DNA from 4 places in the Vibrio metoecus genome. Region 4 is predicted to be linked to each of the others. Evidence: predicted binding sites of a transcription regulator. Region 4 holds the regulator's gene; each other region holds the start of a gene.
The links. Region 4 encodes CRP, which controls carbon source genes, mostly activating them, when cyclic AMP is high. Its sites were predicted from a motif close to TGTGANNNNNNTCACA; they were not measured.
Positions count from the first base shown of each region.

Region 1: EPB59_RS16640 (glycogen/starch/alpha-glucan phosphorylase) is a predicted target of CRP. The motif match lies at 1,353-1,368, and genes of this name have one in related genera.
Region 2: deoD (purine-nucleoside phosphorylase) is a predicted target of CRP. The motif match lies at 1,566-1,581, and genes of this name have one in related genera.
Region 3: mlc (sugar metabolism global transcriptional regulator Mlc) is a predicted target of CRP. The motif match lies at 1,512-1,527, and genes of this name have one in related genera.

Region 1 is NZ_CP035687.1:713,569-716,785, forward strand. It holds gene EPB59_RS16640 (glycogen/starch/alpha-glucan phosphorylase) at 1-1,218, opposite strand, end outside; gene malT (HTH-type transcriptional regulator MalT) at 1,795-3,217, shown strand, end outside.
Region 2 is NZ_CP035687.1:665,025-668,241, forward strand. It holds gene EPB59_RS16460 (MerR family transcriptional regulator) at 1-426, opposite strand, end outside; gene EPB59_RS16465 (YbgA family protein) at 416-1,369, opposite strand; gene deoD (purine-nucleoside phosphorylase) at 1,683-2,393, shown strand; partial or broken gene EPB59_RS16475 (transposase) at 2,460-3,217, shown strand, end outside.
Region 3 is NZ_CP035686.1:728,497-731,713, reverse strand. It holds gene EPB59_RS03480 (chemotaxis protein CheV) at 1-120, opposite strand, end outside; gene mlc (sugar metabolism global transcriptional regulator Mlc) at 219-1,436, opposite strand; gene pyk (pyruvate kinase) at 1,747-3,192, shown strand.
Region 4 is NZ_CP035686.1:109,702-112,918, forward strand. It holds gene astD (succinylglutamate-semialdehyde dehydrogenase) at 1-366, shown strand, start outside; gene EPB59_RS00495 (DUF1338 domain-containing protein) at 509-1,300, shown strand; gene crp (cAMP-activated global transcriptional regulator CRP) at 1,363-1,995, opposite strand; gene EPB59_RS00505 (phosphoribulokinase) at 2,238-3,107, opposite strand; gene EPB59_RS00510 (YheU family protein) at 3,202-3,217, opposite strand, start outside.

The DNA.
Region 1 (3,217 bases), on a different replicon from region 4:
TACATCACCCGGCCATTTGGCACGCACTTCTTGCAAGAAGCGATGGTTGATCTCGTAAATGATCTCCATATGACGTGGCAGTAAGCGTTGGATTAACGATTCACTCCACGTTTCTAGCGCCTCTGGCAGCAAAGTATGGTTGGTATACGCGAAGGTTTTCGAACAGATCGCCCACGCCGCTTCCCAAGACATCTGCTTTTCATCGATCAGAATGCGCATCAGCTCAGGGATCGCGATGGTTGGGTGCGTATCGTTAAGCTGAATGGTTTCGTATTTCGGCAAATCCGCTAACGCATGACCTACGGCCTCATGGCGACGCAGAATATCGCGCACCGATGCTGCACTGTGGAAATACTGCTGCATCAAACGCAGGGTTTTGCCTTTTTCGTGGTTGTCATTCGGATACAGGACTTTGGTGATGTTACCAGCATCGATCAACGCGTGCTGTGCTTCAAAGTAGTTACCGTTGTTGAAGCTTTCCAACGAGAAAGGCGCGATAGCGCGACACTCCCACAAACGCAGCGGGTAAACCGTATCACTTTGGTAGCCGACAATCGGCAGATCCCACGGCATCGCTTGCACCAGCATGCCCGGAACCCAACGACGACGCTCTTTACCATTTTCATTAACGACTTCAACGTGACCGTAGAAGCCAATTTCCTGCTTCAGTTCGGGGCGCGCGACTTCCCATGGGTAGCCTTCAACACCACACCATGCATCAGGCGCTTCTTTTTGACGGCCTTCTTCAAATGACTGTTTAAACAGACCATATTCGTAGTGCAGACCGTAGCCTACGGTCGGATATTCTTGCGCCGCGCAAGAATCCATAAAACAAGCGGCAAGACGGCCTAAACCACCGTTACCTAATGATGGGTCGCGCTCTTCTTCTAGCAAGTCGGTCAGGTTCTGGCCGAGTTCTTCCATCGCTTGCCCTACGGCTTCATACACGCCCATGCTGATCAAGTTGTTGCCAGTTAAACGGCCAATCAAAAACTCCAGCGATAGGTAGTTCAAACTTTTGCTATTGAGGATGCGTTCATCCTGTTCGGTTTCCAGCAAATCAAAGGTGGTAAATTCAGCAAGGGCTCGCCCCATCGCCAAGTACCATGCACGCGCCGAAGCGTGCTCTACCGTCGTGGCATAAGTTGCGGTTAAATGGCGCTTCACGTTTTCTTGGAACAACTTCTTGTCAAACTGTTTCTGTTGAGTAGGTTTCATTGTGAACTCTCACTTTTTGGTTCTAATCCATCTGACCTCTATCCTGCCTTCACGACTTTGGCAAAACATCCTCCTACTTTTCTCATCAATTAGGAGGAGGAACCAAGGCGTAGAGGCGCAGGAGTCCGGTAGTGAGTGATCTAGCTCCCATCAATGCTTAGTTCAACCAGAGATAGCAGTGATTCGGATCACACCACCCGCCGATTAACCATAGCTAGGCTTTATGAAAGTTCGGAAAACAAGAGGTTGAACATTTGTCCACTCTGCTAAATAGATCACAATAATTTCGTTTCCGTTACCTACTTTTCACTTAATTTCGTAGAGGCTTAGACAATACCCTTGCTCAGGCGCAGATGGATTAGTGACAAGAATCACAAATATGGGGCGTAGTTATGAGCGAAACGTGAAGAACACAGAAAACTCAGTATGGATCAATAAACGCGCAGAATGACTTCAAGTAACATTCGTCCATCTGAGTGTGATACGCCTCGCGTATTCACCTCTCCCTACGCTTGGAACTGGTGTTCCAAGTTAAAAGAGCATGACGCTCTGATTGGAATAGACGAGAGAAAGAAGATGTGGATCCCTTCGAAACTGACTCGCCCGGGACGTTTGCATAACGCCATCGTCCGCCCCCGTGTTCTGGAATTATTGCAACACGCGACTTGCTACAAATTAGTGCTATTCCGCTCTCCGGCGGGGTATGGCAAAACCACCATGGCCGCACAGTGGCTTGCCGATAAGCCCAATCTGGGTTGGTACAGCATTGATGATAGCGATAACGATCCGTTTCGCTTTATGAACTATCTGCTGCAAGCGATTAATAAAGCAACCCACAACGCCTGCCCCAACGCGCAAAAATTGGCAGAGAAGCGTCAATTTTCCTCACTGCACTCACTGTTTAGTGAAGTGTTTGCCGAGATGGCCGACTACCACGGCGAATGCTATGTGGTGCTGGATGATTACCATCTGATCAGCGATGAAACCATTCACGAAGCGATGCGCTTTTTCTTAAAGCACATGCCCGATAATTTAACCTTGGTGGTCACCAGCCGTTCAACCCCACCTTTGGGTACGGCTAACCTGCGCGTGCGTGATTTAATGATTGAGATCGGCAATGAGCTTTTGGCTTTTGATACCGAAGAAACCACGCGCTTTTTCAACCAACGCGTTTCCGATGGGATTGATGCGCTGACGGCGAATCACCTACGTGATTATGTGGAGGGTTGGCCTTCCGCGATGCAGCTCATCGCGCTGCAAGCACAACATCAGCACCGCACGCTCGCTCAAACCATCGAATCAGTTTCGCACTTTAACCATGCGCATCTTTGGGATTATCTGGTCGAAGAAGTGTTTGATCTGCTCGACGATGAAACCCGCTATTTCTTGATGCAGTGTTCGGTACTCGATCATTTTGACGATGCATTAGTCAGCAGCTTAACGGGGCGTGACGATGCCTTGGCGATGATCGAGTCTCTCAATCGATTTGGGCTGTTTATTTCGCCACTGGAAGGAGAAACCAACTGGTATCGCTTCCACAATCTGTTTGCTGAATTTTTAGCACACCAACGCCAAGCACGCATTCCGCAACAAGAGCAAGATTTGCAACGTGCTGCCGCCAAAGCCTGGTTAGAAGCGGCAACACCTCACCAAGCCTTGCGTCATGCGCGTTTGGCGCAAGATAGCGAGTTGCTGGCGAGCATTTTGAGCCAGTTTGGTTGGAAGATGTTTAACCAAGGTGAGCTTGAGGTGTTGGAATCGGCAATCAATCTGCTTACACCCGCTCAACTGTATCGCGAGCCTAAATTGTGCATGCTGCAAGCTTGGCTAGCGCAGAGTCAGCATCGCTATAACGATGTGGGCGCATTACTCGCCAAAGCAGCGAAAGAGATGCAGGCACTGAATGTCGAGCTCTCCACCAAAGAGCAAGGCGAATTTAACGCGCTGCGTGCCCAAGTCGCAATTAACCAAAACGAGCCAGAAAAAGCACTGGAACTCG
Region 2 (3,217 bases), on a different replicon from region 4:
CCCTTTCACCCGTTCTAACGCTTCTAACACAGGGTGTATAAATTGGTTTTGCATCACCTCTAGCGGATACTCTTTCAGCACGGTGGCAATAACCTGTTCAGCTTTAGAGCGTTGCAACGCAGCCAAAGCGGTCAATAACACCTCGCACTCTTCCAACTGGGTCACTGACTGCTGGAGAAATTCCGCTTCTGGCGTACCACTTTGTAATAGAGCACCCACTTTGCCAATCGCCACCCCTTTTGCTAGCCAACTTTGGATCTGGCGGATCATCTCGATGTCTTGTTCTGTAAATAGACGATGGCCCTTTTCGGTACGATCGGGTTGTACCAAGTTATACCGACGCTGCCACGCTCGCAGCGTCACTGGTTTTACGCCCGTTATTTCCGCCACTTCACGTATTGCGTAGTGTTTTTCATCACAAGCCATAGCGTAATTTCAACTCCGAAGGATAAGGATTGAGGTAACGTTGCTGATCCAGATACGGATCGGGGTACAACGCGAGATAATGTTTCAATAAAGTCAGGGGGGCGAGCAAAGGCAGTTCCGCTAAGCGGTAACTTTCGATGACCTGTGCTAACTCCGCTTTTTGCAGCTTGTTGAGTGAGCGTTTGAAATATCCTTGTAAATGCATCAACACATTGGTGTTATTTTTACGGCTCGCGGGGTGCGCGAGTGCTTGCATTAAACCTAAACGATATTCCTCAATAAACCGATCCAATGGGTACTGCTTCACATTGGCCACCCATTTTCCCAAAGCACGGTAGGATTCAGGATGATGCGCCATCAAACTCAATTTGTAGCGTGAATGAAATTCAACCACTTTCCTTGCACTCGGAGTTTCACCCATACTGGTATAAAAATCATGTAGGCAGTAAATCCGTGTAATAAAGTTTTCACGCAGTACCGGATCATGCAGGCGGCCATCTTCCTCAATCGGCAACCAAGGCATTTTCTCCATTAAGATGCGGGTATAAATCCCCACCCCTTCTTTTTCGGCACTATTGTGCTTGTACACTTTGACTCGTTCCATACCGCAACTGGGTGATTTTGCGCAGACGATATATCCACACAGTTCCGCATTACTAAGCTCTGCCACTTTTTGTTGCGAGTAACTTTCTAACGCTTGGGTATGGTCACGCGTTGCATCTTTGGTTTCCACCAATGCAATACGTTGATTTTCTGAAAACAGCCGCAGAGTTGGACGTGGCACCGGTAGACCCATTCCCATCTCAGGACAGACAGACACAAACTCCGCGTAGCGTGCAAGCTCATCCGTGACGAAATGGCTGATTTTATGCCCGCCATCGAAGCGAACTTTGGCTCCGAGAAGACAAGCACTGATGCCAATTTTGAGTGGTGTGGTCGGCATACGAGTCTCCAACACTTATCTGTACAATAAAAATTTATGTACAAGATCTATAGCACGTGATTTCATGCTGTACAAATAATATTTTTGTACACCAAAGACAAACATATAAAACCAAACGATTGGCTCAACGCTTGCCTTATCAGTTTCAACATATTTGGTTATCAACTAGGGATATCAGGAACTAAAGAGAGTAATTTGTGACGATGCTCTCAAGGAGCCTTACCCATAGTGGCTAGTATTGGCGCAACAGATAAATCCTCAGCCAACAGGATTCGTAATCAATGTATTGGCTGAATTGAATTGGAGAATAACCATGGCAACCCCACACATTAACGCGCAACCTGGTGATTTTGCTGAAACCGTACTGATGCCAGGTGATCCGCTGCGTGCGAAATACATTGCGGAAACCTTCTTGGAAGACGTGAAGCAAGTGTGCGATGTGCGCAGTATGTTTGGCTTTACCGGCACTTACAAAGGCAAAAAAGTTTCGGTGATGGGCCATGGCATGGGTATTCCATCATGCAGCATCTATGTACATGAATTAATTGCTGAATATGGTGTAAAAAACATCATCCGTATCGGTAGCTGTGGTGCCGTGCGTGACGATGTAAAACTGATGGATGTGGTGATTGGTATGGGCGCCTCCACCGATTCCAAAGTAAACCGTATCCGCTTCAGTGGTCATGATTTTGCCGCCATCGCCGATTACGACCTGCTGGAAACCGCAGTGAATCAGGCACGGGCTCAGCAAGTCCCTGTAAAAGTAGGGAACGTATTTTCAGCCGATCTGTTCTACACACCAGAGCCAGAAATCTTCGAAAAAATGAAAAAGCTGGGCATTTTAGGGGTGGATATGGAAGCCGCGGGCATCTACGGTGTTGCCGCTGATCTTGGCGCACGTGCGCTGACTATTCTGACGGTGTCTGACCATATCCTACGTGGTGAAAAACTCAGCTCAGAAGATCGTCAAAAGTCTTTTAACGACATGATGAAAGTGGCGCTTGAAACCGCAATCAACATCTAATTTATCTTGTCATCACCGTCAGGCTGAAATACTCCTGACGGTCAGAAATACCCCGAGGGGGAGATCGTGCCTAACGACCAACTACCACCGGACGCAGAAGGTTTACAACTCAACTTTTGTAAAACATTGGCGTGTGACAACTTTGGATTGAGTGAGGCAAAGCATTACGTTTTGCAGCGCGTAAACCCGAAACGGCCAGCGATGGTTTGTCGTGAATGTGGAGCTTTCCCCCCTTACTTAATAATCACGAAGTGGTGAATGAGCTACACCGCTTGCGTCAGCTGCACAGCGAAGGGTTACCCGCTTGCCATAATCCGGCGTGCCAGAACACGGGATTATCCGTCCATACTCACAAACAGCTTTATCACGCCTTTGGTTACAGTGGTGATCGCCAACGTTATCGTTGTAAAGCCTGCCACTCGACGTTTGTGGATAAATGGTCAGGTGCCAATCATAAGCTCAACTTCCAAGAATCTCTGCTCGGGTTACTGTTTACAGGTTATTCCGTACGTGAAATTTGCCGTAAGCTCTCGATTAATCCGAAAACGTTTTACGATCACCTTGACCATATCGCGAGCCGCTGTCGGCGTAAACTCGCCATGATTGATGCCCGCTGGGTCAATCACGCCAAAACTTACCAATTCGCATCTCACTATCAACCGTTACAAGCACACAGCAATAATGGGGTATTTTGGGTAGCGACTGGGGATGCCAAGACAGGCTATATCCTGTGTCAGCATCTCAACTATTCTGCCAATGAAGAACCAACCGGCAGTTTGGATCACGATCCATACCAAACCCCTGCTCGTTTTGTACCCCGTGAG
Region 3 (3,217 bases), 620 kb from region 4:
GACCTTAAATACGTTTATCGCAAAAATTTGACGACTATTGAGGCTAAACAGTAACAGCTCCAATCGGTTTTCGCCGACCAGATTAGTACGCTGGTCTACCGTGTTCAAAACACCTGACATACGAAATTCCGTTAAATGAATACCTTGGTAACAGTATAGCCCCTAGGTATAAATGTAAATGTAAGCAAGGCTGAAATTCTTACTAATGAAGTTATCGATTAACCTTCGACCACTTTCATTAAGAGTAGACCATCATAGAGCGCCTGCTTAATCAAAGCAGCGCCTGGCATTGTCGCCTGTTTATAAAAACGAGATTCAACCAACTGCAAATCTTGGTGATAGACCGGTAGACTCTGTTCGCGAATACATTGTTCAATCGAGGGGTATAAAATCGCTTTCGCTTGATTAATTACACCACCGATCAATACCTTATCTGGATTAAATAGGTTGATCACAATCGCAATTGCAGCACCTAAATAACGCCCAAGCTGCTGAATTACGTCCACCGCCAGTGGATCTCCATCCGCCGCTGCAGCACAAATATCTTCTATAGAAATATCTTCAACTATCGCAAGGCAACTCGTCTCTCCAGCCATAATTCGATCTTTGACCTGATCTCGTATCGCTTGTGAGGACGCCACCGTTTCTAAACAACCATAATTTCCACAGTGACAACGCTTACCTTTAGGATCAATTTGAATATGGCCTAGCTCGCCAATGTTGCCATGTCGGCCTTGTAATACTCGTCCGTCGAGCACAATCCCAGCTCCAAGTCCATGGTGGATTGAAATGAGGACTGAATTCTCAACATCTTGAGCATGACCAAACAACTTTTCTGCCAATGCCCACGCCCTTGTATCATTAGCAACAAAAACAGGTAAACCCGTGGCTTTATATATTTCAGGGCCTAATGCTAAATTTTTTACATTGTAATGCGGCATCTGCAGCACAATACCTTGCTCAGAATTGACTAATCCCGGCAACGTAATGGCAATGCTGGTTACCCGATCTAATTGTGCGGCATAAGTTTGGAAAAACTCTTCAATTTCAAACAATAAACGGGCGAGAACATCATCTTGATCGATTTCGTGGATATCGATTTTGGTATCGATCAATACTTCACCGCCCAATTCGTGTAGGGCAATAGTGAGATAACCACGGCCAAGGCGCATTGAAAGAAATTGCCATCCCATATTGTTGGTTTGTAACCCAACCGCAGGACGACCTCGGCTGATCGCCTCTTGAACCGTCGTTTCATGAATTAAGTGAGCGTCAATCAACTCACGCGTAATTTTGGTAATACTGGCTGGCGCAAGCTCACTCTCCTTCGACAAGTCGATACGAGAGATTGGCCCTTTTTGATCTATGAGTTTATATACGCGGCCAGCATTGATCTGCTTAATGTGATCAATGTGACCGGGTTGAGCCATGTACATGCGACGCTCCGGAGTTCAACAACAAACCAATTTTTTTACTTTGCGAAGTAATTGTGAAGTTCTTTGTCAGATAGGCGTGACAAATATCACGCATATCCCTAGAAGTTTGTGTTTTATATCCAATTATTAGGCTTTATTTCCCGATTTCATTGATTCGCACGTTATACCAAAACCGAGCAAACCCAAAGTCATCACAGGAGTAATATCCCTGTTCAAACACTTACTTCACAGCAAAAACGATCTAACTTTTTCTGAGTCACTATACTGAGTATAAGCCTCGCTAATACTGTTACATCTAAGGAACCTTGATATGAGCTCAACTTTACGTAGAACAAAAATCGTCACCACCTTAGGTCCTTCTACAGAAAGCCCCGAAATTTTAGAAGCCATCATTCGTGCAGGAGCCAATGTCGTGAGAATGAATTTCTCACACGGTACACCCGAAGATCATAAAAATAGAGCTCAAAAAGTACGTGAGATCGCGGCTAAATTAGGTCGCCATGTCGCCCTGCTCGGTGATTTGCAAGGCCCTAAAATTCGTGTATCAACCTTTAAAGAAGGAAAAATCATCTTAGCGGAAGGAGCGTCTTTTGTTCTTGATGCCGACTTAGCTAAAGGAGAAGGAACGACAGAAAGTGTCGGTATTGATTACAAAAAACTCCCTCAGGATGTCCGCCAAGACGATATCTTGTTGCTTGATGATGGTCGTGTGCAACTGCAAGTGATACGTGTAGAAGCCAATAAAATTCATACCACAGTGCTGGTTGGCGGACCTCTTTCCAACAACAAAGGCATCAATAAAAAAGGCGGTGGATTATCCGCAGATGCATTAACAGAAAAAGATAAGAATGACATTCGACTCGCGGCAGAAATACAGGTGGAATATCTGGCCGTGTCCTTTCCTCGCAATGGAGAAGATATGAAGTATGCACGTAGGCTTGCTCAAGAAGCGGGGCTACATGCTCGTATGGTGGCTAAAGTTGAGCGGGCGGAAACCGTGTCTTGCGATGAAAACATTGATGATATTGTGCGCGCCTCGGATGTGATTATGGTTGCTCGGGGCGATCTCGGGGTTGAAATCGGTGACCCTGAACTGATCGCCGTCCAGAAAAAGCTGATTTCACGGGCGAAAAAACTGAATCGAGTTGTCATTACCGCGACGCAGATGATGGAATCTATGATCAGTAACCCAATGCCAACACGAGCGGAAGTGATGGATGTGGCGAATGCGGTTCTCGATGGTACTGACGCGGTCATGCTTTCAGGGGAAACCGCTGCCGGTAAATACCCAGTAGAAACCGTTAAAGCAATGGCTGAAGTCTGTGTCGGTGCTGAAAAAATGATTGAGTCGAATGAACAAAACTATCGAATAAAAAGTGTGTTCATCACAGAAGAAGAAGCGATTGCGATGTCGACGATTTATGCGGCAAACCATCTAGAAGGAGTCAAGGCCATGGTGACATTGACAGAATCTGGACGCACCGCATTAATGACCTCTCGCCTAAACTCCGTATTCCCCATTTTTGCGATGTCGGCAAACCAAGCAACACTCAATCGCTGCGCGCTATTACGAGGCGTTATCCCTTTTTACTTCGATACCAAACAAGCCAGTGGTCTTGAGGCGGCAATTGCAGCGTTAGATGCCCTCAAAGAGAGAAAGCTGCTCGAAGAAGGCGATTTAGTTATCATTACCCAAGGCGATATTATGGGCGTAGAAGGCTCTACCAATTGCATGAGAATACTCCCCGTTTATTAAGTAGTGGTATTACGCAAGAAGGAGG
Region 4 (3,217 bases):
ACGGCGATTGAGCGCTTGCCGGATGATGAATATTTCGGACCTTTGCTACAAGTGGTGCGTTACCAGACTTTGGCGCAAGCGGTAGAGCTTGCCAATGATACCCGCTTTGGCTTATCCGCTGGACTCGTCTCGACTGACGATGACGAGTGGGATTACTTTGTCGATCATATTCGTGCGGGCATCGTCAATCGTAACCGCCAATTAACCGGAGCCAGTGGTGATGCACCGTTTGGTGGCCCTGGAGCATCGGGCAACTTACGCCCCAGTGCCTTCTATGCCGCCGACTATTGCGCTTATCCAATGGCCTCAATGGAAGGGGAGACAACATTGCTTCCTGCTACCTTGAGCCCGGGCGTTGAACTCTAATCATAATTTATTTTGTGCCTGCGCAGCCAAGTAGGCACTTTTTTCGTCACAGGTTGAAAGCTTTATCGTGTTAGCGCTGGATAAATTACACGGTGTCTAACCTTAGTCCCTTTGCGTTTCATAGGATCAACAAGGAGGCGTTATGACGCCAACAGCTTTATTCCAATCGCTCTGGAATGATTATATTGAGCGCCTCTGCCCGTCGGCAGAGAAAGTACATCAACTCTTACAAGAAGATGAGCCACTGATTAATGATCACATCGCGCTGCGTACTTTTAATGTCGCGCCGCTAGGATTAGAAACGATGGCGAAGCCGTTTTTGGCGCTCGGCTATCAAGCGTGTGGTGAGTATGAATTCAAAAGTAAAAAACTCTTTGCTAAGCATTTTGAACATCCCGATCCTTTGCAGCCTAAGGTTTTCATTAGTGAGCTGAAAGTGGAAGAGTGTTCACCTGAGCTGCAAGCGATTGTTGAAAAGCTGGTGGCACAAGTTCAGCCACAAGCATTAGCCAGTGAGGCTTTTTTGTATGGCGGTCGCTTATGGAGCTTAAGCCATGCCGACTATCTTACTTTGGCGAAAGAGAGTGAGTATGCCGCTTGGCTTGCGGCGCATGGTTATGGTGCAAACCACTTTACAGTCAGCGTGAATCAGCTCAATGCGCTGCATGAAGTGAAACAGGTCAATGACCATCTGCGCCAACATGGCTTTAGCATCAATGAATCGGGTGGGGAAGTAAAAGGCTCACCAGAAGTCTTGCTCGAACAGTCTTCGACCATGGCTGATAAAGTGTTAGTGCGTTTTAACGAAGGCGCGGAGATGATCCCCGGTGGCTTTTATGAGTTTGCCAAACGTTATCCAATGGCGAATGGATTGCTGTACCCCGGATTTGTCGAAGCTTCGGCGGATAAGATTTTTGAAAGCACGAACCGTTAAATTTAGCGTATGATGCAAATAAAAATAGCCACCGCAGGGTGGCTATTTTTTATCGGGAATGCTTAGCGAGTGCCGTAAACCACGATGGTTTTACCGTGGGCAGAGATCAGGTTCTGCTCTTCCAGCATCTTCAGGATGCGGCCAACGGTTTCACGAGAACAGCCAACAATTTGACCGATCTCTTGGCGAGTGATCTTGATTTGCATACCATCTGGGTGAGTCATCGCATCTGGCTGACGTGCAAGGTTCAGCAGAGTCTGTGCGATACGGCCAGTTACGTCTAGGAACGCAAGGTCGCCAACTTTTTGGCTGGTCACTTGCAGACGACGAGCCATTTGACCTGAAAGGCGCATCAAGATATCTGGGTTTACTTGGATCAATTGACGGAATTTCTTAAATGAGATTTCAGCCACTTCACAAGGTGTTTTAGCACGAACCCAAGCGGTACGCTCTTGGCCTTCTTCAAACAAGCCAAGCTCACCGATAAAATCACCTTGGTTCAGGTAAGAGAGAATCATCTCTTTACCTTCTTCATCTTTGATCAGTACCGCAACTGAACCTTTTACGATGTAGTACAGCGTTTCCGCTTTCTCACCCGCGTGGATCAGTGTGCTTTTTGATGGGTACTTATGAATGTGACAATGTGAAAGAAACCACTCTAGTGTTGGATCGGTTTGAGGTTTACCTAGAACCATAATAATCTCACTTCCTCTGCAGGGTACGCTTGCCGCTATCCATATTTTAGCGAAGCCTCAATTGGGCTTACTAGAATAAGAGGTGTTACCCAAGGCTGCAAGCTATCTTATGTTTCGGTTAAGAATAGTATCCTTTTTCGAAATCGATTTCTTGATTTTAATCGTGTCAGTAGTCCAATTTGCTACGCAAAAATGTGCACATGATCACGGTATGAAAAGTAAGCATTCATCACTGGTCGGATCTAGCCGATTTTTCCGGTTTCGATCAGTTGTTGCAGTAGCGGACGCACAATCAAATCCATGGCAAAACTCATCTTGCCCCCAGGCACCACGATGGTGTTGTGGCGTGACATGAATGAGCCATCAATCATCGCCAGTAAGTAGGGGAAATCGACATTTTTGATGCCACGAAAACGGATCACCACAAAACTCTCATCCAGCGTTGGAATGCCTTTAGCATTGAGTGGGTTAGAAGTATCGACTGTGGGCACACGTTGAAAGTTGATGTGGGTGCGCGAAAATTGCGGGGTGATGAATTTAAGGTAGTCGTCCATTGAACGGACGATGGAATCCATCACCGCTTCACGTGAATGGCCGCGATCGCGTGTATCACGTACGTATTTCTGAATCCACTCAAGGTTAACAATCGGCACCATACCAATCAAAAAGTCGACGTGTTGCGCGACATTGACATCACCATCGACCACACCGCCGTGTAAGCCTTCATAAAACAGCACATCTGAGTTTTCGGGCAGTGATTGCCAAGGCGTAAACGTACCGGGCATTTGGTTATACGGAACTGCTTCATCAAAGGTGTGTAAGTAGCGGCGCACTTGGCCGGTGCCTACTTTTCCGTATTGGCGGAAGAATTCTTCAAGGGTTGGGAAATCGTTGGCTTGGGGACCAAAGTAACTGATATGGCGACCTTGCTCGCGCGCCTTGCGGATTTCTACATCCATTTCTGGACGAGTGAAGCGATGAAAACTGTCCCCCTCAACCCAAGCAGGCTTGATGCTCATCATATTGAACATCTTGCGAAAGGCTTCAGAGGTGGTTGTAGTTCCGGCGCCGGAAGAACCCGTCACCGCAATAATCGGATGTTTGGCTGACATGACAAACCTTGTCCTTAAGTCCTTGATTTTGGTGCTAACTCAGGCACCACCCGGAAATGACTATAGCACGGAAAATGAAGCCGTCACTGCTTGGCTAAAACGGATGGCAT